One region of the Vibrio sp. KUL78 genome, then DNA from elsewhere that is predicted to be linked to it. Evidence: riboswitches for the same ligand, from Rfam matches in the RefSeq annotation. Region 1 holds a riboswitch; the other holds the start of a gene.
What was found. Region 1 has a riboswitch for lysine ahead of lysC (lysine-sensitive aspartokinase 3). Riboswitches for the same ligand answer to the same signal wherever they lie in the genome.
Positions count from the first base shown of each region.

Region 1 (14,987 bases):
CCCGTTCGTCTAGAGGCCTAGGACACCGCCCTTTCACGGCGGTAACAGGGGTTCGACTCCCCTACGGGATACCATCTTTAAGCGTTTTCTCTATCGAGAATTCTTAAAAATGGTTACTTCATTACGAAGTGATTAGCTCTTTAAAAATTTGGAAAGCTGACGAATAACATTTGATTAATGTTATTCAATTAAAAGTTCTCAAATCCTAGATGATTTAATCATTTAGGTACCAACACACATTCAAGTGTTCTTGGGAATAGCGAAAGCTATTCATATTTGAGTCCGGCAAAATCGAGTCTGCACATGTATAAAAATGCAGACAACTTTGGTTGTTTGACCGTTTGTTTTCACTTTTCAAAAGTGAAAACAAATAGAAAGACCCTTTGGGGTTGTATGGTTAAGTGACTAAGCGTACACGGTGGATGCCTTGGCAGTCAGAGGCGATGAAAGGCGTAATAACTTGCGATAAGCTCAGATTAGGTAGTAATAACCTTTGAGTCTGAGATTCCTGAATGGGGAAACCCACCTGCATAAGCAGGTATCGCTGAGTGAATACATAGCTCAGCGAGGCGAACCGGGGGAACTGAAACATCTAAGTACCCCGAGGAAGAGAAATCAACCGAGATTCCGAAAGTAGCGGCGAGCGAAATTGGATTAGCCCTTAAGCTTTTAATGAGACAGGTGAAGGCTCTGGAAAGTGCCGCGATACAGGGTGATAGCCCCGTAACCGACATCTCATCATCAGTGAAATCGAGTAGGGCGGGACACGTGATATCCTGTCTGAATATGGGGGGACCATCCTCCAAGGCTAAATACTACTGACTGACCGATAGTGAACCAGTACCGTGAGGGAAAGGCGAAAAGAACCCCTGTGAGGGGAGTGAAATAGAACCTGAAACCGTGTACGTACAAGCAGTAGGAGCACCTTCGTGGTGTGACTGCGTACCTTTTGTATAATGGGTCAGCGACTTATATTCAGTGGCAAGGTTAACCGTTTAGGGGAGCCGTAGGGAAACCGAGTCTTAACTGGGCGTTCAGTCTCTGGATATAGACCCGAAACCAGGTGATCTAGCCATGGGCAGGTTGAAGGTTGAGTAACATCAACTGGAGGACCGAACCGACTAATGTTGAAAAATTAGCGGATGACTTGTGGCTAGGGGTGAAAGGCCAATCAAACCTGGAGATAGCTGGTTCTCCCCGAAATCTATTTAGGTAGAGCCTCGGACGAATACTACTGGGGGTAGAGCACTGTTAAGGCTAGGGGGTCATCCCGACTTACCAACCCTTTGCAAACTCCGAATACCAGTAAGTACTATCCGGGAGACACACGGCGGGTGCTAACGTCCGTCGTGGAGAGGGAAACAACCCAGACCGCCAGCTAAGGTCCCAAATTATAGCTAAGTGGGAAACGATGTGGGAAGGCTTAGACAGCTAGGATGTTGGCTTAGAAGCAGCCATCATTTAAAGAAAGCGTAATAGCTCACTAGTCGAGTCGGCCTGCGCGGAAGATGTAACGGGGCTAAGCTATAAACCGAAGCTGCGGCAATGCATTTATGTATTGGGTAGGGGAGCGTTCTGTAAGCCGTTGAAGGTGGACTGTAAGGTCTGCTGGAGGTATCAGAAGTGCGAATGCTGACATGAGTAACGATAAAGGGGGTGAAAAACCTCCTCGCCGGAAGACCAAGGGTTCCTGTCCAACGTTAATCGGGGCAGGGTGAGTCGACCCCTAAGGCGAGGCCGAAAGGCGTAGTCGATGGGAAACGGGTTAATATTCCCGTACTTCTTACAATTGCGATGGGGGGACGGAGAAGGCTAGGTGGGCCTGGCGACGGTTGTCCAGGTTCAAGTGCGTAGGCTTAAGAGTTAGGTAAATCCGGCTCTTTTTAAGGCTGAGACACGATGTCGAGCTACTACGGTAGTGAAGTCATTGATGCCATGCTTCCAGGAAAAGCCTCTAAGCTTCAGATTGTAAGGAATCGTACCCCAAACCGACACAGGTGGTCGGGTAGAGAATACCAAGGCGCTTGAGAGAACTCGGGTGAAGGAACTAGGCAAAATGGTACCGTAACTTCGGGAGAAGGTACGCTCCTCGCGGTGAAGTCCCTTGCGGATGGAGCTATGGGGAGTCGCAGATACCAGGTGGCTGCAACTGTTTATTAAAAACACAGCACTGTGCAAAATCGTAAGATGACGTATACGGTGTGACGCCTGCCCGGTGCCGGAAGGTTAATTGATGGGGTTAGACTTCGGTCGAAGCTCTTGATCGAAGCCCCGGTAAACGGCGGCCGTAACTATAACGGTCCTAAGGTAGCGAAATTCCTTGTCGGGTAAGTTCCGACCTGCACGAATGGCGTAATGATGGCCACGCTGTCTCCACCCGAGACTCAGTGAAATTGAAATCGCTGTGAAGATGCAGTGTACCCGCGGCTAGACGGAAAGACCCCGTGAACCTTTACTACAGCTTGGCACTGAACATTGACCCTACATGTGTAGGATAGGTGGGAGGCTTTGAAACTAGTACGCCAGTATTAGTGGAGCCGTCCTTGAAATACCACCCTTGTAGTGTTGATGTTCTAACTTGGTCCCCTAATCGGGGATGAGGACAGTGCCTGGTGGGTAGTTTGACTGGGGCGGTCTCCTCCCAAAGAGTAACGGAGGAGCACGAAGGTGGGCTAATCACGGTTGGACATCGTGAGGTTAGTGCAATGGCATAAGCCCGCTTGACTGCGAGAATGACAATTCGAGCAGGTGCGAAAGCAGGTCATAGTGATCCGGTGGTTCTGAATGGAAGGGCCATCGCTCAACGGATAAAAGGTACTCCGGGGATAACAGGCTGATACCGCCCAAGAGTTCATATCGACGGCGGTGTTTGGCACCTCGATGTCGGCTCATCACATCCTGGGGCTGAAGTCGGTCCCAAGGGTATGGCTGTTCGCCATTTAAAGTGGTACGCGAGCTGGGTTTAGAACGTCGTGAGACAGTTCGGTCCCTATCTGCCGTGGGCGTTGGAAGATTGAAGGGGGCTGCTCCTAGTACGAGAGGACCGGAGTGGACGAACCTCTGGTGTTCGGGTTGTCATGCCAATGGCATTGCCCGGTAGCTAAGTTCGGAATCGATAACCGCTGAAAGCATCTAAGCGGGAAGCGAGCCCTGAGATGAGTCTTCCCTGGCACTTTAAGTGTCCTAAAGGGTTGTTCGAGACTAGAACGTTGATAGGCAGGGTGTGTAAGCGTTGTGAGGCGTTGAGCTAACCTGTACTAATTGCCCGTGAGGCTTAACCATACAACACCCAAAGGGTTTTGATGGACTCAAAGCAAGAACTTTGAATGTGTATTTAGACTTTTAAATCAGTTTTCCAGATTTATTGTTTTCAGATTTTCAGAAAATCTGAAGGCAAAACAGAATTTGCTTGGCGACCATAGCGTTGTGGACCCACCTGACTCCATGCCGAACTCAGAAGTGAAACGCAATAGCGCCGATGGTAGTGTGGGGCTTCCCCATGTGAGAGTAGGACATCGCCAGGCTTTAATTTCGCACTTGCTTAGTATCTAAGCAAGTCACCATAAATCTTTAAGTTTTCTTAGAGTTTTATGTTGACTTTCAAAGTGGGAAGCGTATTATACGCACCTCGCTGAGGCACTTAAGGTGCTGAAAGCTCTCTCTTTTTAGAGAATTGCTCTTTAACAATATAAACCTATCAATCTGTGTGGGCACTCGTTGATGATAATCAAATTAGATACCTCGGTATCAAATTAGGTTTTCAATGAACTGAGTGACCAATCAAGTCGAAAGACTTGGCACAGTCAATTCATTATCGTTCTGTTGGAACGATAATAGCTTTAGATTACTTAAGGTAGTTTAAAGTCAGTATTCATTGAGCCGACAAAATCTTAAATTGAAGAGTTTGATCATGGCTCAGATTGAACGCTGGCGGCAGGCCTAACACATGCAAGTCGAGCGGAAACGAGTTAACTGAACCTTCGGGGAACGTTAACGGCGTCGAGCGGCGGACGGGTGAGTAATGCCTGGGAAATTGCCCTGATGTGGGGGATAACCATTGGAAACGATGGCTAATACCGCATAATAGCTTCGGCTCAAAGAGGGGGACCTTCGGGCCTCTCGCGTCAGGATATGCCCAGGTGGGATTAGCTAGTTGGTGAGGTAATGGCTCACCAAGGCGACGATCCCTAGCTGGTCTGGAGAGGATGATCAGCCACACTGGAACTGAGACACGGTCCAGACTCCTACGGGAGGCAGCAGTGGGGAATATTGCACAATGGGCGCAAGCCTGATGCAGCCATGCCGCGTGTGTGAAGAAGGCCTTCGGGTTGTAAAGCACTTTCAGTCGTGAGGAAGGTGGTGTAGTTAATAGCTGCATCATTTGACGTTAGCGACAGAAGAAGCACCGGCTAACTCCGTGCCAGCAGCCGCGGTAATACGGAGGGTGCGAGCGTTAATCGGAATTACTGGGCGTAAAGCGCATGCAGGTGGTTAGTTAAGTCAGATGTGAAAGCCCGGGGCTCAACCTCGGAACTGCATTTGAAACTGGCTGACTAGAGTACTGTAGAGGGGGGTAGAATTTCAGGTGTAGCGGTGAAATGCGTAGAGATCTGAAGGAATACCGGTGGCGAAGGCGGCCCCCTGGACAGATACTGACACTCAGATGCGAAAGCGTGGGGAGCAAACAGGATTAGATACCCTGGTAGTCCACGCCGTAAACGATGTCTACTTGGAGGTTGTGGCCTTGAGCCGTGGCTTTCGGAGCTAACGCGTTAAGTAGACCGCCTGGGGAGTACGGTCGCAAGATTAAAACTCAAATGAATTGACGGGGGCCCGCACAAGCGGTGGAGCATGTGGTTTAATTCGATGCAACGCGAAGAACCTTACCTACTCTTGACATCCTCAGAAGAGACTGGAGACAGTCTTGTGCCTTCGGGAACTGAGAGACAGGTGCTGCATGGCTGTCGTCAGCTCGTGTTGTGAAATGTTGGGTTAAGTCCCGCAACGAGCGCAACCCTTATCCTTGTTTGCCAGCACTTCGGGTGGGAACTCCAGGGAGACTGCCGGTGATAAACCGGAGGAAGGTGGGGACGACGTCAAGTCATCATGGCCCTTACGAGTAGGGCTACACACGTGCTACAATGGCGCATACAGAGGGCGGCCAACTTGCGAAAGTGAGCGAATCCCAAAAAGTGCGTCGTAGTCCGGATTGGAGTCTGCAACTCGACTCCATGAAGTCGGAATCGCTAGTAATCGTGGATCAGAATGCCACGGTGAATACGTTCCCGGGCCTTGTACACACCGCCCGTCACACCATGGGAGTGGGCTGCAAAAGAAGTGGGTAGTTTAACCTTCGGGAGGACGCTCACCACTTTGTGGTTCATGACTGGGGTGAAGTCGTAACAAGGTAGCCCTAGGGGAACCTGGGGCTGGATCACCTCCTTATACGAAAGATTATTGCGATGAGTGTTCACACAGATTGATTAGGTTTGTAAGTTAAGAGTAAGGAAACCTTTTCCAGATGGGGCTATAGCTCAGCTGGGAGAGCGCTTCGCTGGCAGCGAAGAGGTCTGCGGTTCGATCCCGCATAGCTCCACCATCTTTAAGTGTTTTCTCTCGAGAATATTTAAAAATGGTTACTTATTTAAAGTAATTAGCTCTTTAACAATTTGGAAAGCTGACGAATAAGAATTGATTATTCTTATTTAATTAAAAGTTCTCAAATCCTAACTTTCTTTGAAACATAAGAGAATTAGGTACCAACACACATTCAAGTGTTCTTGGGAATAGCGAAAGCTATTCATATTTGAGTCCGGCAAAATCGAGTCTGCACATGTATAAAAATTGCAGACAACTTTGGTTGTTTGACCGTTTGCTTTCACTTTTCAAAAGTGAAGACAAATAGAAAGACCCTTTGGGGTTGTATGGTTAAGTGACTAAGCGTACACGGTGGATGCCTTGGCAGTCAGAGGCGATGAAAGGCGTAATAACTTGCGATAAGCCCAGATTAGGTAGTAATAACCTGTGAGTCTGGGATTCCTGAATGGGGAAACCCACCTGCATAAGTAGGTATCGCTGAGTGAATACATAGCTCAGCGAGGCGAACCGGGGGAACTGAAACATCTAAGTACCCCGAGGAAGAGAAATCAACCGAGATTCCGAAAGTAGCGGCGAGCGAAATTGGATTAGCCCTTAAGCTTTTAATGAGACAGGTGAAGGCTCTGGAAAGTGCCGCGATACAGGGTGATAGCCCCGTAACCGACATCTCATCATCAGTGAAATCGAGTAGGGCGGGACACGTGATATCCTGTCTGAATATGGGGGGACCATCCTCCAAGGCTAAATACTACTGACTGACCGATAGTGAACCAGTACCGTGAGGGAAAGGCGAAAAGAACCCCTGTGAGGGGAGTGAAATAGAACCTGAAACCGTGTACGTACAAGCAGTAGGAGCACCTTCGTGGTGTGACTGCGTACCTTTTGTATAATGGGTCAGCGACTTATATTCAGTGGCAAGGTTAACCGTTTAGGGGAGCCGTAGGGAAACCGAGTCTTAACTGGGCGTTCAGTCTCTGGATATAGACCCGAAACCAGGTGATCTAGCCATGGGCAGGTTGAAGGTTGAGTAACATCAACTGGAGGACCGAACCGACTAATGTTGAAAAATTAGCGGATGACTTGTGGCTAGGGGTGAAAGGCCAATCAAACCTGGAGATAGCTGGTTCTCCCCGAAATCTATTTAGGTAGAGCCTCGGATGAATACTACTGGGGGTAGAGCACTGTTAAGGCTAGGGGGTCATCCCGACTTACCAACCCTTTGCAAACTCCGAATACCAGTAAGTACTATCCGGGAGACACACGGCGGGTGCTAACGTCCGTCGTGGAGAGGGAAACAACCCAGACCGCCAGCTAAGGTCCCAAATTATAGCTAAGTGGGAAACGATGTGGGAAGGCTTAGACAGCTAGGATGTTGGCTTAGAAGCAGCCATCATTTAAAGAAAGCGTAATAGCTCACTAGTCGAGTCGGCCTGCGCGGAAGATGTAACGGGGCTAAGCTATAAACCGAAGCTGCGGCAATATACTTTGTATATTGGGTAGGGGAGCGTTCTGTAAGCCGTTGAAGGTGAACTGTAAGGTTTGCTGGAGGTATCAGAAGTGCGAATGCTGACATGAGTAACGATAAAGGGGGTGAAAAACCTCCTCGCCGGAAGACCAAGGGTTCCTGTCCAACGTTAATCGGGGCAGGGTGAGTCGACCCCTAAGGCGAGGCCGAAAGGCGTAGTCGATGGGAAACGGGTTAATATTCCCGTACTTCTTACAATTGCGATGGGGGGACGGAGAAGGCTAGGTGGGCCTGGCGACGGTTGTCCAGGTTCAAGTGCGTAGGCTTGAGAGTTAGGTAAATCCGGCTCTTTTTAAGGCTGAGACACGATGTCGAGCTACTACGGTAGTGAAGTCATTGATGCCATGCTTCCAGGAAAAGCCTCTAAGCTTCAGATTGTAAGGAATCGTACCCCAAACCGACACAGGTGGTCGGGTAGAGAATACCAAGGCGCTTGAGAGAACTCGGGTGAAGGAACTAGGCAAAATGGTACCGTAACTTCGGGAGAAGGTACGCTCCTCGCGGTGAAGTCCCTTGCGGATGGAGCTATGGGGGAGTCGCAGATACCAGGTGGCTGCAACTGTTTATTAAAACACAGCACTGTGCAAAATCGTAAGATGACGTATACGGTGTGACGCCTGCCCGGTGCCGGAAGGTTAATTGATGGGGTTAGACTTAGGTCGAAGCTCTTGATCGAAGCCCCGGTAAACGGCGGCCGTAACTATAACGGTCCTAAGGTAGCGAAATTCCTTGTCGGGTAAGTTCCGACCTGCACGAATGGCGTAATGATGGCCACGCTGTCTCCACCCGAGACTCAGTGAAATTGAAATCGCTGTGAAGATGCAGTGTACCCGCGGCTAGACGGAAAGACCCCGTGAACCTTTACTACAGCTTGGCACTGAACATTGACCCTACATGTGTAGGATAGGTGGGAGGCTTTGAAGACGGTACGCCAGTATCGTTGGAGCCGTCCTTGAAATACCACCCTTGTAGTGTTGATGTTCTAACGTTGGCCCCTTATCGGGGCTGCGGACAGTGCCTGGTGGGTAGTTTGACTGGGGCGGTCTCCTCCCAAAGAGTAACGGAGGAGCACGAAGGTGGGCTAATCACGGTTGGACATCGTGAGGTTAGTGCAATGGCATAAGCCCGCTTGACTGCGAGAATGACAATTCGAGCAGGTGCGAAAGCAGGTCATAGTGATCCGGTGGTTCTGAATGGAAGGGCCATCGCTCAACGGATAAAAGGTACTCCGGGGATAACAGGCTGATACCGCCCAAGAGTTCATATCGACGGCGGTGTTTGGCACCTCGATGTCGGCTCATCACATCCTGGGGCTGAAGTCGGTCCCAAGGGTATGGCTGTTCGCCATTTAAAGTGGTACGCGAGCTGGGTTTAGAACGTCGTGAGACAGTTCGGTCCCTATCTGCCGTGGGCGTTGGAAGATTGAAGGGGGCTGCTCCTAGTACGAGAGGACCGGAGTGGACGAACCTCTGGTGTTCGGGTTGTGTCGCCAGACGCATTGCCCGGTAGCTAAGTTCGGAATCGATAACCGCTGAAAGCATCTAAGCGGGAAGCGAGCCCTGAGATGAGTCTTCCCTGGCACTTTAAGTGTCCTAAAGGGTTGTTCGAGACTAGAACGTTGATAGGCAGGGTGTGTAAGCGTTGTGAGGCGTTGAGCTAACCTGTACTAATTGCCCGTGAGGCTTAACCATACAACACCCAAAGGGTTTTGATGGACTCAAAGCAAGAACTTTGAATGTGTATTTAGACTTTTAAATCAGTTTTCCAGATTTATTGTTTTCAGATTTTCAGAAAATCTGAAGGCAAAACAGAATTTGCTTGGCGACCATAGCGTTGTGGACCCACCTGACTCCATGCCGAACTCAGAAGTGAAACGCAACAGCGCCGATGGTAGTGTGGGGCTTCCCCATGTGAGAGTAGGACATCGCCAGGCTTTAAATTAAGGAACCACGTTGTAAAACGTGTTTGCCACTGCGGAGTGGTAGTTCAGTTGGTTAGAATACCGGCCTGTCACGCCGGGGGTCGCGGGTTCGAGTCCCGTCCACTCCGCCACTTATTAGAAAACCCGATGTGAAAGCGTCGGGTTTTTTATTATCTAAGATTTGGTTGCTCCCTTTTCAAGGGAGTCGAGTCCCGGTTGGATGCAACCCCAGCCACTCCGCCATTTATACTAAGCCCTAGTCGGAAGACTAGGGCTTTTTTACGTCTTTAACTTATTGAATTTCTACACTCTCGATTCAATAGATACAAAAAAGGCGGTATTTCTACCGCCTTTGTTCAATGTTTATCGCCTATTCAAACAAGTCTTCATGCAGTGCTTTTACCGCATCTTTAGCTTCGCCTTCGTCTAGAAGGAAGCAAAGGTTGTGAGGGCTTGCGCCGTAGCAAATCATGCGGATATTGAAGCTGTCTAGAGTATCGAATACTTCCGCAGCAGAGCCTTTGGTTTCACTCATTTGGTTGCCGATAAGCGCGACAAGGCTAAGCCCTTGTTTAACCTCAACAGTACAAAGCTGTTCTAGTTCTTGCTGTGCTTCAAGTGGGAGCTCTGGTGCACCGCCACCCGTATCAGTTTGATCAAGTGTTAGAGAAACACTGACCTCAGAAGTCGTTACTAGATCAACAGAGATCTTGTGTTTAGCAAGCACTGTAAACACGTTTGCCAAGAAACCATAGGCTTGGAACATACGAGGGTTACGCAGTGTTACCATGGTTTGGTTATTGCGCAGAGCTAGCGCGCGGAATAGAGGTGCGCTCTCTACGGTTTGTCGTACCCAAGTGCCACCTTCTTGTGGTGCTTTCGATGAACCTACAAAAACTGGGATTTGATGACGCAGTGCAGGTAGTAGTGTTGAAGGGTGCAGGATCTTGGCACCGAAGTTAGCCATTTCAGAGGCTTCACTGAAGCTGATCTCTGGGATAGGACGAGCGTTTGGTGCAATGCGTGGGTCGGTCGTGTAGATACCAGGTACGTCGGTCCAGATTTCAAGACCTGCAGCTTCTACGGCTTCAGCGATAAGTGCAGCGCTGTAATCACTACCACCACGACCTAATGTCGTTGTCTCGCCATCTTCATCAGAGCCGATAAAGCCCTGTGTAACTACAACATGTTGCTTGCAAAGAGGAACCAGCTTCTCGCTCGCTGCTGCTTTGGTTGCTTCGATGTTTGGTTCTGCTTTACCGTAATCACTGTCTGTCTTAAGCGCTTCACGAATATCAAAACGCACCGCATCGATACCACGTTCTTGCATTAGGCGAGTAAGGATGTGTGTCGACATACGTTCACCACATGCCACTAGGTGGTCGGTAAGCTTTGGAGTCGCTGCAATGCAAGCGGCTTCCGATAGCGTCGCTACCTTTTCGATCAGAGCGTCTACACGTGCTTCAATAGAGCTGACATCATTAAGCTTTGACATGATTTCGGTATGGATATCGCGAAGCTTGCTAATGAGCTCAGCGCGACGAGTCTCGACTTTAACGCCATTTGCAAGTTCAACCAAGATGTTGGTCACGCCTGAACAAGCGCTGCTAACAACTAATTTGGTTTGCGGGTTATTTTCGATGATTTCGGCACAACGGCTCATGGCTTCGAAGTTGGCGACGCTAGTTCCGCCAAATTTAGCTACATTGAATGCGCTCACAGTGTTTCTCCAGGACTTCCAGTTAAAGTTTAAGGTTGGTAACCCAACATCCGATGTTTGAAGAGAGAAATAGAGCAGAGGAATATGAATATTAGAATAGACCTCAGAAGCTCTTCACCAACTACTGGTGACAGTTAAAGGGATTCAGCCCATTTAACCGACAAACTAAATCCGACAATTTTAGTTCATCTCGGCACTGCTCCCCATGAGTGAATTGTATTGAAGTTGCGGCTTCACAAATCACTTGCCTGGGCAGTGCTCCTCTTCCGCTGCAGCATCGATAACGTCAATGAAAACGATTGGCTGCAGATAGTGTGTTTATTCAACGTTTTTGCGTGTCAAAAGTCAATGGATGTTTATGCATTTCACATGAAAAACTTGAGTGGTTGGATGTTGCAAAAATGTTGTTTTTTCGCCATTGTAGATGGCATTGACGTCCAAAGTGATGTTTTTCCCAACAACTACAATAACCTAATAGGATAACTGCCCATGACCATTTCAAGCTTTGTGCCCCCCTCACCGAACCCTAATGGGACCTGGCCCATCCGATATCTATCCGCAAGTGTTGCAGGCCTTAAGCCGCCCAACGATAGGTCACCTTGATCCGCTTTTTATCGGGATGATGGATGAGTTGAAGGCGCTACTGAAATACGCGTTCCAAACCGAGAATGAATTTACAATCGCGGTCTCGGCTCCGGGTAGTGCGGGTATGGAAACTTGCTTTGTAAACTTAGTCGAGCCGGGCGATAAGGTTATCGTGTGCCGTAATGGCGTGTTTGGTGAGCGCATGCGTGAGAACGTAGTTCGCTGTGGCGGTGAAGCGATTGTAGTGGATGATGAGTGGGGAGCACCTGTTTCGGTATCGAAAGTCGAACAGGCGATGGCTGAGCATCCTGATGCGAAGATCCTAGCGTTTGTGCACGCTGAAACCTCTACTGGTGCAGTGAGTAATGCTAAGGCGTTAGGTGCGCTTGCTAAGCAGCACAACATGCTATCTATTGTGGATGCAGTGACCTCGCTTGGTGGTGTTCCACTATTGGTAGACGAGTGGCAGTTGGATGCCGTTTACTCAGGTAGCCAGAAGTGTTTGTCTTGTGTTCCTGGTTTGTCTCCAGTCACCCTGTCTCCTGCAGCCATTGAGGTCATTAAGTCCCGACAAGCGCCTGTTCAGAGCTGGTTTTTGGATCAGAGCTTGGTGTTAGGTTATTGGAGTGGGGAAGGTAAGCGCAGCTATCACCACACAGCACCAGTAAACAGCCTTTACGCGCTTCATGAGTCCTTGGTACTTTTGAAGAATGAAGGCCTAGAGAATGCGTGGCAGCGCCATAAAGATATGCATATGTTGCTACGGGAAGGGCTCGAAAACCTGGGGCTGAGTTTTGTGGTTGAAGAGCAAAGTCGTCTGCCGCAGCTTAATGCTGTCTATCTCCCTGAGGGCATGGATGATGCTGCGGTAAGGTCGCAGCTGTTAGAAGAGTACAACCTTGAGATCGGTGCAGGTCTTGGTGCGCTCGCTGGAAAAGCATGGCGTATTGGTTTGATGGGTTATGGAGCCCGAAGAGAGAACGTCGCGCTTTGCTTGAAGGCTCTAGAGACCGTGTTGAAGTAAGCTCAGTCCTTCAAACATAAAAAAGCCGAGAGTGTTACCACTCTCGGCTTCTGTTTTTTAGACTTGCTAATTAAAGCGCAGCAATAGTTTGCTTTTGCTCTTCAAGCTTAACTAGCGTTTCTTTGTAGCCTTCTAGCTTCTCACGCTCTTTAGCAACGACTGCTTCAGGTGCTTTTGCTACGAAGCCTTCGTTGCCTAGCTTACCTTCGATACGCTTGATCTCGCCTTGAGTCTTAGAGATCTCTTTCGCTAGACGATCCAGCTCAGCGTCTTTGTCGATAAGACCTGCCATTGGGATCATCAGCTCAGACTTACCAACCAGTGCGGTTGCACATGCTGGTGTCTCTTCGCCTTCAGCCAGTACCTTGATGTCTTCTAGTTTAGCTAGCGAAGCGAGTACCGCTTTGTTTGCTTCTAGGCGTGCAGCGTCTTTCTCATCAGCAACTTTCAGCATCACGTCTAGGCCTTTGCTTGGTGCGATGTCGTATTCTGCACGAAGGTTACGGATGCTAGTGATGAATGCTTTCACCCACTCGATGTCATCAAGCGCTTCTTGGTTGAAGTTAGCTTCTTCAAACTGAGGTAGAGCTTGTAGCATAATTGTGTCGCCTTCAACACCGTCTACTAGCGGCTTAACGCTTTGCCAGATAGTCTCAGTGATGTATGGCAGTACTGGGTGAGCAAGACGAAGAGTCTTCTCAAGTACGGTGATCAGCGTGCGACGTGTACCGCGTTGCTGTGCTTCGTTACCTTTCCATAGAACTGGTTTTGTTAGCTCTAGGTACCAGTCACAGAATTGGTTCCAGATGAACTCGTAGATAGTGTTCGCTGCCATGTCTAGACGGTAGTTGTCTAGGTGCGCGTTAAACTCTTTTGCTGCTAGTTCAAATTGAGATTCGATCCACTTGTCTGCTAGTGAGTACTCGATGTCACCTTCGCCGAAGCCACAATCTTGGTCTTCAGTGTTCATCAGTACGTAACGGCTTGCGTTCCACAGCTTGTTACAGAAGTTACGGTAACCTTCAAGACGCTTCATATCCCAGTTGATATCACGACCGGTAGACGCCATTGCTGCAAGAGTGAAGCGAAGTGCGTCTGTACCGTATGGTTCAATGCCATCTTCGAACGTCTTACGTGTGTTTTTCTCGATCTTCTTCGCTAGTTGAGGCTGCATCATGTTGCCAGTGCGTTTCTCAACTAGAGACTCTAGGTCGATGCCATCAATCATATCGATTGGATCAAGCACGTTACCTTTTGACTTCGACATCTTGTCGCCGTTCTCGTCACGGATTAGACCTGTAACGTAAACTGTCTTAAATGGTACTTGCGGCTTACCGTTTTCATCTTTACAGAAGTGCATGGTCATCATGATCATGCGCGCAACCCAGAAGAAGATGATGTCGAAACCTGTTACCAGTACGTCTGACGGGTGGAAGGTTTTTAGATCTTCTGTGTTTTCTGGCCAGCCTTGCGTGCCGAATGTCCATAGTGCAGAAGAGAACCAAGTATCCAGTACATCATCGTCTTGACGCAGTACAACAACTGGAGCCAAACCGTTCTTTTCACGAACTTCTTCTTCAGTGCGACCTACGTAAACATTGCCGTCGTTGTCGTACCATGCTGGAATACGGTGGCCCCACCATAGCTGACGAGAGATACACCAGTCTTGAATGTCGCGCATCCAAGAGAAGTACATGTTTTCGTATTGCTTAGGTACGAACTGGATTTCGCCGTCTTCAACTGCTTTGGTTGCTGTTTCAGCAAGAGGGGCAGTGCGAACGTACCATTGGTCGGTTAGCATTGGCTCAATAACCACACCACCACGGTCACCGTAAGGGACTGTTAGGTCATGATCTTTGATCTCATCAAGAAGACCCAGCTCTTCGAATTCTGCCACGATAGCTTTACGAGCCGCAAAGCGCTCCATGCCGTGGTATTTCGCTGGAAGCTCGGTTGCGTATGCATCGCTTGCTTCACCGTTGGTGTTAAATACTTCAGCGGCGTCACGGATGTTGGCATCGAAGGTTAGGATGTTGATCATCGGCAGTTGATGACGTTTACCTACCTCGTAGTCATTGAAATCGTGTGCAGGTGTGATCTTCACACAGCCCGTGCCTTTTTCCATATCGGCATGCTCGTCACCCACGATAGGGATGCGGCGATCAACGATAGGAAGCAGGATTTCTTTGCCAATAAGATCTTTGTAGCGCGGATCTTCTGGGTTTACGGCAACGCCAGTATCACCAAGCATGGTTTCTGGACGTGTTGTCGCAACAACGATGTAGTCTTTGCCTTCAGCGGTCTTAACGCCATCCGCTAGTGGGTAGCGGAAGTGCCACATGTGGCCTTTTTTGTCTTTGTTTTCTACTTCTAGATCTGAGATTGCTGTGTGTAGCTTTGGATCCCAGTTAACCAGACGCTTACCGCGGTAGATGAGGTCATCTTCGTATAGGCGAACAAAGACTTCTTGAACGGCGTTAGACAGGCCGTCATCCATAGTAAAGCGCTCACGATCCCAGTCTACAGAAGCACCTAGGCGACGAAGCTGTTTAGTGATCGTGCCACCAGACTCGCCTTTCCATTCCCAGATTTTGTCGATGAACGCGTCACGACC
Region 1 is NZ_AP045837.1:3,204,131-3,219,117, reverse strand. It holds tRNA gene AC6I8Y_RS14975 (tRNA-Glu) at 1-74, shown strand, start outside; rRNA gene AC6I8Y_RS14970 (23S ribosomal RNA) at 396-3,282, shown strand; rRNA gene rrf (5S ribosomal RNA) at 3,409-3,524, shown strand; rRNA gene AC6I8Y_RS14960 (16S ribosomal RNA) at 3,893-5,445, shown strand; tRNA gene AC6I8Y_RS14955 (tRNA-Ala) at 5,524-5,599, shown strand; rRNA gene AC6I8Y_RS14950 (23S ribosomal RNA) at 5,927-8,814, shown strand; rRNA gene rrf (5S ribosomal RNA) at 8,941-9,056, shown strand; tRNA gene AC6I8Y_RS14940 (tRNA-Asp) at 9,099-9,175, shown strand; gene lysC (lysine-sensitive aspartokinase 3) at 9,415-10,764, opposite strand; lysine riboswitch at 10,864-11,038, opposite strand; gene AC6I8Y_RS14930 (pyridoxal-phosphate-dependent aminotransferase family protein) at 11,294-12,373, shown strand; gene AC6I8Y_RS14925 (valine--tRNA ligase) at 12,444-14,987, opposite strand, start outside.

Region 2 (14,987 bases), 820 kb from region 1:
AGGTGCGGCACAGAGCCCTCAAATAAGGTAGGGATTGCACTGGTCGCCATCAAGACTTGATACCAGTCTTCTTGCAACATGGGTAAATAGTGATCTTTAAGGGTCGCGATGTCAGTTGTCGCGGCAAACGCCCGCCTATTGCCAATCACCCGTCTGCCCATATCTACGTCCAACTTATAGGGATAGTCGCAGATTTTATCGAGAGCCCACTTCAAATTGAGATACTGCTTGCGGCGAATAAAGCTGAAGAGGTGAAAGAACTCGGGATCAGTGGTTAAGTCGAGAATGAAAGATTTACCCAGCTCGGCTTGACGAGATAGAAAAGCACAGATGTTTAGTGCACCTGCAGATGTCCCATAAAATTCATCAAAGGGATCAAAGTTGGACATTAAGAAGGCATCCAATACACCGGATGTGAAGATACCTCTTTGTCCTCCACCTTGCGCGACGAGCGCGGTTTTGCCGTCAAGGTATTTACCAAACTGTTCGTAATCGAGCACAGTCTGGCGGTTAGTGACTATACCTGAGTTCGCCATAATATGCCGCGCTAGGGCTGCTCGTTAAGCGCCGATCGCGATAACGCCAAAAGCGATAATAGCGCTAAACGCAATAGTGACAATCGTCAATGCTACTTTTAGGTCGTATTCCATAACTCCTCCAGATGTAACTTTTCATTACCATTGTGACATGTACTACTACTATACAAATAACCGCTTCAAAATTATGGTGTTAGTGTCACACTATAATTAATGCTAGTACAACTAATGTAATTTTCGAGCTTTGGCTTGGGGGAAATTAGGATGAAACTAACGCCAATCGTGATAGGTTCTTTTGCTGCAATGTTCTGTCTTTCGGCGCAAAGCAACGTCATTGTTACACCGTTTGTCGGTTATACGCTTGGCGGTGCAGCCAAGGACGGAGAAGGAAAAAGCTATGATATTTCTCCATCCGCTAATGCAGCACTTGCTGTCGAATTCCCATTTCGTAATGGTAGGATGGGCGTCTACTACTCCAAGCAAGACTCTTCACTCGATACCTTAAATCTTGATTCAAGTATTCAATACTTACAATTTCAAAGTAGCGCCGAATATGCTTGGACCGATAAAACCTCCGGCTATATTGGTGCTGGGCTTGGGGCGTCACATACTTCCGGTGAGTGGACAAACTCTCATACTGGGTTTGCTGCAAGCATCTTTGGTGGCATGGAGTATCACATAACGAAAAACTTCGCGCTCAACGGCCAAATTAGATGGCAAGGTACAGTGGTAAGCAGTGACTCCATATCGATCTGTAACTTACCCACTGACGATCAAAGCTGTTTTATCGGGTTTAAGACCAAATGGATGAATCAATTTCAAACACAGGTTGGTTTGACGATGAGGTTTTAACGCCCCCATCAGGATTAAGCACAAAAAAAGCGAGCCAATGGCTCGCTTTCTCAATAACATGCAATTACTTGTGGCGCTCTTTCAACTTATTGACCACATCATTCATTGATAGACCTTGGTCTTGTAGCAGTACCATCAGGTGATAAATCAGGTCTGCAGACTCACACACTAGCTCCGCCTTGTCACCCGACGTTGCCGCAAGCGCGACTTCAACGCCTTCTTCGCCCACTTTTTGCGATATACGCTTGGTGCCACGGGCATAGAGGCTCGCGGTATAAGAAGATTCCGGATCCGCATCTTTTCGAGCGGCAAGCAGTTGCTCAAGCTGATGAAGCCACACCATTTGCGACTCCTCTTGAGAGTCACCATCAAAACAAGTCGTTGTGCCTGTGTGGCAAGTTGGACCAATTGGATCAACCTTCACGAGCAAGGTGTCGTTGTCACAGTCCAATGCGATGTTTTTAAGCTGCAGCACATTTCCTGATGTTTCGCCTTTGGTCCAGAGACGGGATTTAGTGCGCGAAAAAAACGTTACTTGTTCAGTTTCAAGCGTCTTTTCAAGCGCTGCAGGGGTCATATAACCCATCATTAGTACTTGGCTAGATTGGAAGTCCTGAACAATTGCTGGTACCAGACCATCCACTTTATCCCAATCGATTCGTTGGTTTAGATCAACGGCTGTTTGACTCATAGTCTGATCTCCACACCTTCTTGTTTCAAATACTGCTTCAGCTCACCAATATTGATGATCTGTTTGTGGAATACCGATGCCGCGAGCGCGCCATCAACATTTGTTTTCTTGTATGCTTCAGCAAAGTGCTCCATTGCACCCGCTCCACCTGACGCAATCAATGGTACGTTACATACTTCACGAACCATGTTTAGCTGCTCAATATCATAACCGTTACGCACGCCATCTTGGTTCATCATGTTAAGGACAATCTCGCCCGCACCACGTTTTTGAACCTCTTGAACCCAGTCACGAGTTTCCCACTTTGTCGCTTTGGTGCGTGCTTCATCGCCTGTAAACTGATAGACCTGATATTTGCCTGTCTCTTTATCAAAATAAGAGTCGATGCCCACTACGATGCACTGAACACCAAACTTGTCAGCAAGATCAGTAATAAGCTCTGGGTTAGCAAGTGCAGGAGAGTTGATCGACACTTTATCTGCACCAAACTCTAGAATTCGAGCCGCATCCTCTGCTGATTTGATACCACCAGCCACGCAGAAAGGAATATCAATCACCTCTGCAACACGGGCTACCCAGCTTTTATCAACAACACGCCCATCACTCGATGCCGTGATATCGTAGAACACAAGCTCATCCGCACCCTCTTCTGCATAACGTGCAGCAAGAGGAACGATATCACCGATGATTTCGTGGTTACGGAACTGAACCCCTTTAACCACCTGCCCATCACGGACGTCTAAACATGGAATTATTCGCTTTGCCAGCATTGGAATGCCTCCTCTGCGGTAAACTTGCCGTCTAGCAATGCTCGACCAACAATAACACCTGACACACCAGTACCTTTGAGCGCTTCAATATCCGCTAAGCTGCCGATACCACCAGATGACTGGAATTGCACCTGAGGATACTGCTTACAAAGGTCCACATACAGCTCAACGTTACTGCCAGCCAATGTGCCATCACGTGAGATGTCAGTACACAGCACATGCTTGAGACCCACTGTTAGGTAATCATCAATCAGCGCCTCGATTGTTACGCCAGAATCTTCTTGCCAGCCAGAGATCGCCACCTTGCGAGTGCCGCTTTCGTCGATATTAATATCCAGCGCTAGCACAATGCGCTCAGCGCCGTATTTCTCCATCCAGCCTTTCACTAGTTCCGGCTGTTTAACCGCTGTCGAGCCCACAACAACGCGCTGAGCACCCGCTTCAAGTAGATCAACCACATCTTGCTCGCTGCGCACGCCACCGCCAATCTGAATATTGGCAGGCGTACCAGCAAGTAGTGTAGCAATAAGGTCTAACTGGCGCGCTGTAGTATCTTTTGCGCCAGTAAGGTCAACAAGATGCAGCCAGTTCGCGCCTGCTTGGTGGTAAAGGTTAAACTGCTCTACCGGGTCAACTTTGTACTCGGTAACTTGACCATAGTCACCTTGGTATAGACGAACAACTTGTCCTTCAATAAGGTCTAATGCAGGAATAATCACGTTTCAATCCTTTTGCCCCACTACCTTGTGAGGCGATAATCAATTTTTAGCAAAGCGGTGAGTTACACCAGCTCCAAAAAGTTCTGAATCAGCTTAGAGCCCGCTTTAGACGAGCGCTCTGGGTGGAACTGAACACCATAATAATTGCCACTTTGAATGGCAGCGCTAAATGGGTTTCCGTAATCACACTCAGCAATGGTGTAGTCACCAACAGGCATACCGAAGCTGTGCACGAAGTAGAAGTATTCACCCTCTTCAATACCCGCAAATAGCGGATTTCCAGCAACGGCTTTCACGGTATTCCAACCCATGTGCGGTAATGGCAGGTCGCCAGTTTCCAAACGTCTTACTTCACCGTCACACAGACCCAAACACTCAACAAGCTCATCAGCCTTCTGACCTTTCTCTTGAGAAAGTTTGCCTAGCAGTTGCATGCCAAGACAGATACCCAGAACTGGCTTTTCTACCTGCTTAACGAGGTCGATAAGGTTACGCTCTTCTAGGTTTTTCATCGCTTCACTTGCGGTGCCAACACCCGGCAAAAATAGCTTGTCCGCAGCCAGTACAACTTCTGGCTCTTTTGAGATAACCACTTGATAGCCAAGGCGCTCAATCGCAAACTTTACCGATGAAACATTGGCACAGCCGGTGTCAATAATGACAACATTTTGAGTAGAGGTAGCCATTACAGTACTCCTTTACTGCTTGGAAGCTCATTGCCTTCGACTTTAACTGCTTGGCGAAGCGTACGTCCAAATGCTTTAAATAAGCTCTCAATGATGTGGTGGTCATTATCGCCTGTTGAAGACAGGTGCAAAGTGCAAGCGAGTGTGTCTGTCAGTGAACGGAAGAAATGCACAACCATCTCGGTCGATAGGTCGCCAACTTGTTCACGAGAGAATTCCGCATCAAATTTAAGGTAAGGACGGCCAGAGAGGTCAAGACCACACTGCGCAAGACATTCATCCATCGGAAGGCTGAAACCAAAACGACCAATACCGCGCTTATCTCCAAGCGCCTCTTTAAGCGCCTGACCTAACGCCAACGCCGTATCCTCGACCGTGTGGTGATCATCGATGTGGAGATCACCTTTGACGAGACACTTCATTTGGAAACCGCCGTGAGTCGCGATTTGGTCCAGCATGTGGTCGAAGAAACCCATACCTGTAGAGATTTCGTTACCACCGGCTTCATCCAGGTTTACAAATACCTTGATGTCGGTTTCTTTTGTCGTGCGTACCACTTCTGCAGTGCGAGCTTTGACTGTTAGATCTTTTAAGATCTGCTTCCAACCCATTGTTTCTGGGTTGTACTGAATACCACGGATAGCCATATTTTCAGCCAATTGGAGATCCGTTTGGCGATCACCGATCACTGCCGAGGTTTTGAAGTCCACCTTACCGCTTTGTAGGTACTCTTTAACAAGACCTAGCTTCGGCTTACGACACGAACAATTGTCTTCATCAAAGTGAGGGCAAATAAGTACATCGTCAAACTTCACACCCTGAGATTCGAAGATCTCCATCATCATAGTGTGTGGTGCATCGAAATCCGCTTGAGGGTAGCTGTCTGTACCTAAACCATCTTGGTTTGTCACCATAACTAGGCGATAGCCTGCATCTTGCAGCGCAAGTAGGCTTGGAATGACATAAGGCTCAAGTTTTAGTTTATCAAGACGGTCAACTTGAAAGTCGACTGGTGGCTCAACGATTAACGTACCATCACGGTCTATAAATAAAATTTTCTGTTGGTTGCTCACTCTATAAATCCTTTTTGATGGTGTACTTAAGCTGCACTTTGTTCTAATAGGTTTCGGATAAATGACAAGGTCTTCTCACACTCATCACGATTACCCACACTAATTCGGACGCAATCTTCAATTGGCGAGTTACGTAAAATAATGCCTGTGTCCCAAGCGGCTTTAAATAGCTCGTCACCGTTTTGGAATTTCACCAAAAGATAGTTACCCCACCCTTCAAACACAGTCACGCCCGGTAGGGTTGATAAACCCGCTTGCAGGTACGCGCGATTCGCATTCAGATCGAGTACTTGGAACTTCGCTCTTGCCAAACCTTGCTCAGACAATGCCTGTGTTGCAATTTCTGCAACAGGGATAGGCACTGGATAAGGAGCAATCACCTTAAGCAGCACGTTAATTAACTCTTCATTTGCCAACGTGAAACCGCAGCGAAGACCCGCCAGTGCGAACGCTTTAGAAAGCGTACGTAGAATCGCTAAATTCGGGTATTGAGCTAAGAGATCGACCGTTGACGCTTCTGGACAGAAGTCAATATACGCTTCATCCATAACCACAATGGCTTTGTCTTTTGTCATTTCTAGCAGAGAAACGATGTCATCACGATTAACTAAGTTGCCTGTAGGGTTATTAGGACTACAAACAAAAACCAGTTTCACACTCTCTAAGTTCGCTTCAATCTCTGGTAGGTTAAGCTGCCAATCAGCTGTCAGCGGCACTGTTTTGCGCTCGACGCCAATCGTTTCTGCGCTAATTGCATACATACCATAGGTTGGTGGACAGTAAAGGATACTGTCTTGGCCTGGCTCGCAGAAAGCGCGAATCAACAGCTCAATACCTTCATCTGCACCGCGTGAAGTCAGTGTTTGCTCAGGCTTTACACCGGCATAATTGGCATAGGCTTCGATAAGCTGTTTTGGCTGACATTCGCTGTATCGGTTTAGACGAGCAAAGTCAGTTTTGTATTCATTGTTGAATGGTGACTCGTTAGCATTAAGCCAGATATCACCGCTGCCACCAATGCGACGCGCAGACAGATACGGCGTCAATTCTTGAACCTGTTTACGAGCTAATTTTTCCATCAGTTGTTCTCCCGTCTACGCCTTTTGAGCGTTGAGTTTCTCAACACGGATGGTTACCGCACGTTTGTGCGCATCAAGACCTTCAGCTTCCGCCATGGTCACTACCGTTGGTGCTAGACCTAGTAGACCGTCCGCACTTAGCTCTTGTACTGTCATACGCTTTGAGAAATCCGCTAAACCAAGGCTTGAATAGGTGCGCGTGTAACCGTAAGTCGGCAATACGTGGTTTGTACCTGACGCATAGTCGCCCGCTGATTCAGGAGACCAATCGCCCAAGAAGATAGAACCAGCATTGTCGAGTAACGGCAATAGTTCACGTGGACTCTTTGTCTGAACAATTAGGTGCTCTGGACCATAGTAGTTAGAGATAGACACGCATTGCGTGAGTGATTCAGCGATGATGATTAAGCTAGAGCCCAGTGCTTTTTCTGCGATATCAGCGCGTGAAAGCTGTTTTAGCTGTCTCTTGACGGCTTCCGTTACTTGGTCAGCAATCACTGGTGAAGGCGTTACGAGAACCACTTGAGAATCAGGACCGTGCTCAGCTTGGCTTAATAGATCAGACGCTACGAAGTCAGGGTCTGCGCTCTCATCAGCGATCACGAGCACTTCTGAAGGACCCGCTGGCATATCAATCGCAGCGCCGCGGAAGTCATTGCTCACTTGGCGCTTAGCTTCTGTGACATACGCATTACCAGGACCAAAGATTTTATCCACTTTCGAAACAGTCTCTGTTCCATACGCCATAGCCGCTACCGCTTGACCACCACCGACGTTGTACACCTCATCGATCTTACACAATTTAGCGACATACAAGATTTCGTCCGCAATTGGCGGAGGCGAGCACAGAACAACTTTACGGCAACCTGCAATTTGAGATGGTACACCAAGCATTAGCACTGTAGACGGAAGCGGAGCGCTGCCACCTGGAATATACAGACCAACTTTATTAATTGGTCGAGTGACCTGCTCACACACCACGCCAGGCTGCGTTTCTACGCGCAATGCTTCTGGGCGTTGCGCTTTGTGAAACTTAGCAATGTTTGAGTACGCTTGCTCGAGCGCTTGCTTCATGTTGTCAGAAAGGCGCGCTGATGCCGCTTCAATCTCGTCGGCAGAAACTCGAATCGACTCAGGACGAACGCGATCAAACTTCTCGGTAAGATCCAGAAGGGCTTTATCACCTTCGCTACGAACTTGATTAATAACCTCAGTTACTGCCGCTGTAATATTTGCGCCTTCAGTAATTGCAGGGCGTTCAAGAACAGACTCTTGCTGAGATTGACTTAAGTGTTGCCAAACTACGGTTCTCATTACTTACCCCATCATCTTCTCAATAGGTAGAACAAGAATCGAGCTTGCGCCGAGTTCTTTCAGTTGTTCCATGGTTTCCCAGAACAGATTCTCAGTACTTACTAAGTGAACAGCAACGCGCTCCGTATCCATAGATAGAGGTAATACTGTTGGGTCTTCCGCACCAGGAAGCAGTGATTTGATTTGCTCAAGTTTCTCAACTGGTGCGTGTAGCATGATGTATTTTGACTCTTTCGCCTGTTGAACACCTTGCATACGCGTTAGCAGTTTGTCGATTAGTGCTAGTTTGTCAGCATCAAACTCACCCATACGCTGAATCAACGTCGCTTTAGAGCGGAAAATGACTTCTGCTTCTTTTAGGCCGTTCGCCTCTAGCGTAGCACCGGTAGAAACCAAATCAGCAATCGCATCAGCAAGACCAGCACGCGGCGCTACTTCTACCGAACCTGTTAGCATACAAGCGCTAAAATCTACACCTTGCTCGTCCATATAGGCTTTGAGAAGTTGTGGGTAGGTAGTCGCAATACGCTTACCAGCCAGGTCTTGAGGACCCGTGTAAGTCTCATCTTTATTGATAGCGATAGATAGGCGACAACCACCGAAGTCTAGACGGCGAAGCGTCTTAAACTCGTTTGCCTCTCCCAGCGCTTTACGGTCAAGACGAACTTCTTCTAGTTCGTTTTCACCGATAAAGCCAAGGTCAACCACGCCATCCATAATTAGACCAGGGATGTCATCATCGCGGACGAGCAAAAGATCGATTGGCATATTTAGCGAATGAACAACAAGGCGCTCACCCATTACATTGAACTTAACACCACACTTTTTAAGTAGGTCTTGGCTCTCTTTACTTAAGCGACCCTTTTTTTGAATCGCAATTCTTAGGCGTTGTGTTTGCATTGCTGTATCCCTGTGCAAAATATTGATTTTTAAAATATAAAACGAAAAAACCCTCGGGAGCTTTGGTCTCCCGAGGGTTTAATTCTTGAAATCTTAAATCGAACCTCCGAGAGTTTTACCTATCTCTCGGGTATGCGTTCATCTCCCGAAAGATTAAGCTGGGTGATGGTGATGATGAATGTTCATATCAAAATTTAGCATACTTATGTTTAGGTTCCTTTGTGTCTGTACCTTCACACTAACTAAGGTTAAGACGATTTTCAACCACTAATTTCAATTGAAAACAATTTTTTTACTGAACGGTCAATTATCAGAAAGATACGCCCAACTTCTCGACTGAGAAAACCATAGAAAACGGGGAGTCACTTGCCCAAAAACCAAAAATTAGTGAAAAAAAGAGCCCTTACGGACTCTTTTCTCGATTATACGTTTGCTTCTTGCGACATTCTCGCTTTAGAGAGTGCTGACAGAACAAAACAAACAATCACAAATGTCATTGATGCAGCGGCGAATGAGATGAACACTGACGTAGTCATACCCAAGGTAATGAAGCCAACACAAGACACCAATGCTACAGATAGCGCGTACGGCAACTGAGTCGCAACGTGGTCAATGTGATTACAACGTGCACCGGTCGATGACAAAATCGTTGTATCTGAGATTGGTGAACAGTGGTCACCAAATACTGAACCAGCTAATACAGCGCCTAGCATTGGTAGCATCATCGCGATATCTGTTGCACCTGCCATATCACCAGCAATCGGTAGCATGATGCCAAACGTACCCCAAGAAGTACCTGTAGAGAACGCCATTAGACCAGACAATAGGAACAAAATAACTGGTAGCCAGTGAACGTTAATATTGCCTTGTACGGTTGAAGAGAGGTAAGCACCGGTTTTCATGTCACCAATTACAGAACCAATCGACCATGCGAAGAACAGAATAAGGATAGCGCCAAACATCGACTTAGCACCAATCCACATGGTCGTCGCAATATCAGAGATTGATAGCTTCTGTTTCACCACAGTAAACACTGCTGTTAGAAGACCAGCTGAACCACCGTAAATAAGTGACGTGCCTACATCTGTGTTTTCAAATGCGCCAAGTACGTTGAATGCAACACCGTCAGCAGCTAATGCTTGGCCGCCAGTGTAAATCATCGCCACAACCATTGCGCCGATAAGCACTAGAATCGGAAGCACTAGATCAGAGACAGAACCAAAGTCGCTTTCTTTGATATCAAGCTCTTCGTTGAGTTCATGCGCTTCTTTCGCGTCATTCTCTTTGTCTTTATCAAAACCTAGACCTTGCTTCGCGTTTAGCTCGTGCTTGCGCATTGGGCCAACATCCAATTGGAACCATGCAACAGCAAACACCATAAGTAGCGCGAACACGGCATAGAAGTTCATTGGAATAAGACGAACGTATGCACCAATCGCAGAGTACTCAGTGATACCGTGGGCAACTAGGATACCGCTGACGATAGTCATGATGTACGCCCCCCAGCTTGACGCAGGCATAAGTACACACATTGGAGCCGCTGTAGAATCTAGAATATAAGCTAGCTTAGCGCGCGATACATAAAAACGGTCAGTAACAGGACGAGAGATCGCACCTACAGCTAGGCTATTAAAATAGTCATCAACAAAAATGAATACACCAAGGAAAGCGGCTAGGAGCTTAGAGCCACGCTTGCTCTTAACGCGAGCTTGAGCCCACTCAGCAAACGCTTTAGTACCGCCTGACAGTGTTAACAGAGCAGTCATCATGCCAAGTAGCAATAGGAAGCCAACAATACTCATGTTCCAAGTATTGAGACCACCATCTTCAATAACAACACCAGAGACAGTATCAAAGACGTAACTGGCCGCGCCTGCGACAGAATAGTCATTAAGAAGGAAAGCGCCCAGTACAATACCTACCCCAAGAGAGAGTAGTACACGACGAGTAATGATCGCCAAGCTCAGAGCTACGATCGGCGGTAGCAGTGAAAGTGGTGATGTAGCAAAATCGATTAAATTCATGATCTTCAAAAACCAGTTTTTTATTATGGTTAGAGATCTACTGCAGACATGCGCAAAAGGACGAGAAGTCCAAACGCAAACGTTGAACTAAGCGAAAGGGAAGCGAACACTTCACCCAACCCCACAGTAGCGCTCCATAGTTTAACAATATAATAGACTATGGCAGTGTTGTTCCTTTCGAAGACAACCCCAGCGAGAGAGATTGATGGTCTATTCTCACTTCGGCGATAGAGCCTTTCATCATCGTTCATTGGTATCACCCCAACGATGGTTACTTTTCGCTATCGCGCCTCTACATCAAGAGCAAAATCATTCACTGGCATTTAAAGCCAAGTTAAAAGAATGTTCTTTCTCTTGCATTAGGTGCGAGCCATTGTACTTATCAGAACACCAAATGCAACACGAATGATGTTGCAAGTGAGTAAAGATTATGTCGACTTTGTTAGGGTAATTTCTTTCCCTATACCGTATTTGATATTATATATGCCACCAATGACATATCTTGTTGTCAGCATCCATCATTAATTGCTATTAATTTAAAGAACTATTTAGTTGCTTAGAAATTCGAAACAATTCGTGACAAGTAAACTCGATTTAGCCGAGTATTAGTACAATATGCAACAAAATCCACTTTTCATACATCAATAATGGAGAAAAGTTCATTATTGATTCAAAACAGATTTGATTTGGTGTGGCACTACTACTTTGAAGTTACTTTCAAGAGTTGAATTATCAGAGTTTTGTAAGTTTTCTTATTTTTACAGTTTTAATATCACGAAAATATTGTCAATTAGTTGTTTGGTGTTTATTATTAATCCGAAACTAATAAATAATCTCATGGGAATGTCATGTCTGAATTAACCAAAACTCTACTAAATATTCGTAGCCTACGTGCATTTGCTCGTGAACTTACTCTTGAGCAACTAGAAGAAGCACTAGAAAAGTTAACTACTGTTGTCGGTGAAAGACAAGAAGCTGAAGCTGAAGAGCGCGCAGCTAAAGAAGCTCGTGAAGCTAAACTAAGCGAATACGCTCAAATGATCGCACAAGACGGTATCGACGTTGAAGATCTTATTGCAGCATTGTCTGGTGAATCAAAAGGCAAAACTAAGGCTAAGCGCGCCCCACGCCCAGCTAAGTACAAATACGTAGACGCGACTGGCGCTGAAAAAACTTGGACAGGTCAAGGTCGTACACCTTCTGTAATCCAAGCAGCACTAGACGAAGGTAAATCACTAGAAGATTTTGAAATTTAATTTCAGTCTTAATGTGGATTTATAAAAAAAGCGCCAATAATTGGCGCTTTTTTTTATCTTTCCCAATATGCCTCTTCTAGGCTGTCCTCTCTCTCTGGTAACCCTCGAGACAGGCGTGGGGAATGTTGTACTAATACTTCATAACTCGCTCTATTTGAGTACTTACATACTTGAGAAAACGACGAATAACTCAAGAAAGTATGTTGATGCTTGCTCGAGTTAGGCACATTTTCTTTATGGTATTTATTTGCTGCCATGTCATGCAATAGTGCCGACAATGCCGCATCCCCTGCACCATTGGTATTTTTAATCTTTTCTGGACCGCCCATATATGGCGCAATATGTGAATAAACTTTAATAGGATTTTCACACGCCTCTTTAACAGCCGGGCGACTAAATTCAAAACGGTTAAACTCTGCAATACAACCCGGCAATAATGGCAGCGATGTCTCTCTTTTTGCCTCTTCTTCTGTATATCCCGCCATGTATAGTCCAACCGGACCGGCAGTGCACAGTACTAAGTCAACCCATTCTAGTGCTTTATCTGCTGCAGCCAGTGGATCAGTTTCCCCAGTTAAGGCTTCCGCCTCGTCTTCGTTCATGGCTACAACGGATACATGTTGTTTTAGGAAATCACGCCAATATTGCGGATCATCTTGAATAACAAAGCGTGTACCTAGAGTAAGTACAACAGGAACGTTATGCTTCTTTGCATACTCGATGGCACGCATCGTCGCTTCTGGCATTGGGTCGCCATCTTTACAACGAACTAGATAAGCAGTCAGTACTAAAGCTGATGCCTTTTTTGAAAATCTTTTCAGGGATACTATCCGCTTCTAACTGATTCATTTGACCTTCGCTGATCGCGAAAGTACGTTCACCGTCTTCTGTAATTAAAGTAAAGCATCGACCGATCGCGCCATCGACACCTTGAAGATAGTTCAAATCCATACGGCTAGACGTGTTACATAGATATCGGTAACCGTAGCTGCCTATTTTAATGTCTTCACTCATTACACCAAGTAGTACCGATTTATCATCCGCGAGTACAGAGTAATTATGAAGCGTATTACCAATTGTTCCTCCTGCATACTCGTTGGTAATAAGTTCTTTCTCTTTAAGCTCTTTATATAGAGCTTCAGCCGCCACATCATCAATGACCAGAGAGTGACCTTTACTCAGACCAAATTTTTCGATCACACTACTGTCTACTTTTGCTTCGATATCAACCAAGGTTTGGTCAATACCAATAATGTGCGTTCTCGACATCTTTTTGCTGTCTTGAGATTGACTGACAAGCAAATCTCTTTCATGAACTGGGAAGTAATGCTTTGACTTTCTTTGGCCTGGGAATTTCATACGGTTGTCTTCGTAATAGATTAATTAAGGAGGATCAGGGCGGCGATTCTACCTCTGTATAGTTTACCTCGGCAACATAGGCAAACTTAGCAAACGTTTACGTAGCGTTTTTTTTTCTTATTACCCTTGATTTTCTCCATTTCGGAACACACTTACCTCCTCTTAGAAAGTGTGATTTAGTTCGCGGAACTGTATTGCTGGTTTCGTTTCTGCTAGAATCTGCGTCCAATTAAATTAGGTGGTATTTATACATGTCTGATAACAGCCAAAAGAAAGTGATTGTCGGTATGTCCGGCGGTGTAGACTCCTCTGTTTCTGCCTATCTTCTGAAACAGCAAGGCTACCAAGTTGAAGGCCTGTTCATGAAGAACTGGGAAGAAGATGATAACGAAGAGTACTGCACAGCAGCAGAGGATCTCGCTGACGCACAAGCGGTGTGTGACAAGCTTGGTATCCACCTGCACACGATCAATTTTGCCGCTGAATATTGGGACAACGTGTTTGAATATTTCTTAGCAGAATACAAAGCGGGTCGTACCCCTAACCCAGACATTCTTTGTAACAAAGAAATCAAGTTTAAAGCCTTCTTAGAATTTGCAGACGAAGTGCTAGACGCGGATTATATTGCGATGGGTCACTACGTGAGCCGCACCTTCCCAGAGAACGGTGAAAAGCCACAAATGCTACGTGGTCTAGATAGCAATAAAGACCAAAGCTATTTCCTATACACTTTGAGTCACGAGCAAATCGCAAGAAGCTTGTTCCCTGTTGGCGAGCTTGAAAAACCCGAGGTTCGTCGCATTGCTGAAGAGCAAGGACTTATCACAGCGAAGAAAAAAGACTCGACTGGTATCTGTTTCATCGGTGAGCGCAAATTTACAGACTTCTTGTCTCGCTATTTACCGGCTCAACCAGGTAAAATTGAAACACCAGAAGGTAAAGAAATTGGCGAACACCAAGGTCTTATGTATCACACGTTAGGTCAACGTAAAGGTCTACACATTGGTGGCCAAAAAGGCGGCGGCGGTAACGAAGACCCATGGTACGTGGCTGAAAAAGATCTTAAGCGTAATGTACTGATTGCAGTGCAAGGTGCAGACCACCCACTGCTTAAGTCAAACGGCCTTCGCGCAGCACAATTGCACTGGGTAGATCGTCAACCGATCACTGCGCCACTGCAATGCACAGTAAAAACTCGCTATCGTCAACAGGATATCCCTTGTACTATTATTCCTATCGACGATGACAACATTAAAGTGATCTTTGATGAGCCACAAGTGGCAGTCACCCCAGGCCAGTCTGCTGTATTCTACAGTGACAACGTATGTCTTGGTGGCGGTATTATTGAAGAGCGCATCTAAAAACAATTCGCAGATTATTTTTTAGGAGAACTACGTGGCTAATACACTTTATGACCGTACGATAGCGTTTGCAGGGATTTGCCAAGCCGTTGCCCTTGTACAACGAGTTGCTAAAGACGGTTACTGTGATTCAGACGCGTTTGAAACCTCTATCAAAGCAATCACCAACATGAACCCGTCAAGTACGCTTGACGTGTTCGGTATCGAGTCTGACTTAAAAGTCGGACTTGAGTGTTTGGTGAATGGGATCGATAGCACCCCAACAGGGAGCGAGATCACGCGCTACATCATTAGCCTTATGGCATTAGAGCGTAAGCTAAACAGTCGAAACGACGCAATGGCGCAACTTGGCGATCGCCTGCAAATG
Region 2 is NZ_AP045837.1:2,384,273-2,399,259, forward strand. It holds gene AC6I8Y_RS11060 (patatin-like phospholipase family protein) at 1-536, opposite strand, end outside; gene cydH (cytochrome bd-I oxidase subunit CydH) at 561-650, opposite strand; gene AC6I8Y_RS11070 (outer membrane protein) at 801-1,388, shown strand; gene hisIE (bifunctional phosphoribosyl-AMP cyclohydrolase/phosphoribosyl-ATP diphosphatase HisIE) at 1,453-2,079, opposite strand; gene hisF (imidazole glycerol phosphate synthase subunit HisF) at 2,076-2,849, opposite strand; gene hisA (1-(5-phosphoribosyl)-5-[(5-phosphoribosylamino)methylideneamino]imidazole-4-carboxamide isomerase) at 2,831-3,568, opposite strand; gene hisH (imidazole glycerol phosphate synthase subunit HisH) at 3,631-4,254, opposite strand; gene hisB (bifunctional histidinol-phosphatase/imidazoleglycerol-phosphate dehydratase HisB) at 4,254-5,327, opposite strand; gene hisC (histidinol-phosphate transaminase) at 5,354-6,406, opposite strand; gene hisD (histidinol dehydrogenase) at 6,422-7,720, opposite strand; gene hisG (ATP phosphoribosyltransferase) at 7,724-8,620, opposite strand; His leader region at 8,662-8,798, opposite strand; gene AC6I8Y_RS11115 (Na+/H+ antiporter NhaC family protein) at 9,043-10,644, opposite strand; lysine riboswitch at 10,764-10,947, opposite strand; gene AC6I8Y_RS11120 (H-NS family histone-like protein) at 11,493-11,900, shown strand; partial or broken gene AC6I8Y_RS11125 (inosine/guanosine kinase) at 11,954-13,259, opposite strand; gene mnmA (tRNA 2-thiouridine(34) synthase MnmA) at 13,511-14,620, shown strand; gene hflD (high frequency lysogenization protein HflD) at 14,655-14,987, shown strand, end outside.
Region 2: linked by a shared signal. The riboswitch ahead of AC6I8Y_RS11115 (Na+/H+ antiporter NhaC family protein) and the one ahead of lysC (lysine-sensitive aspartokinase 3) in region 1 are both predicted to bind lysine.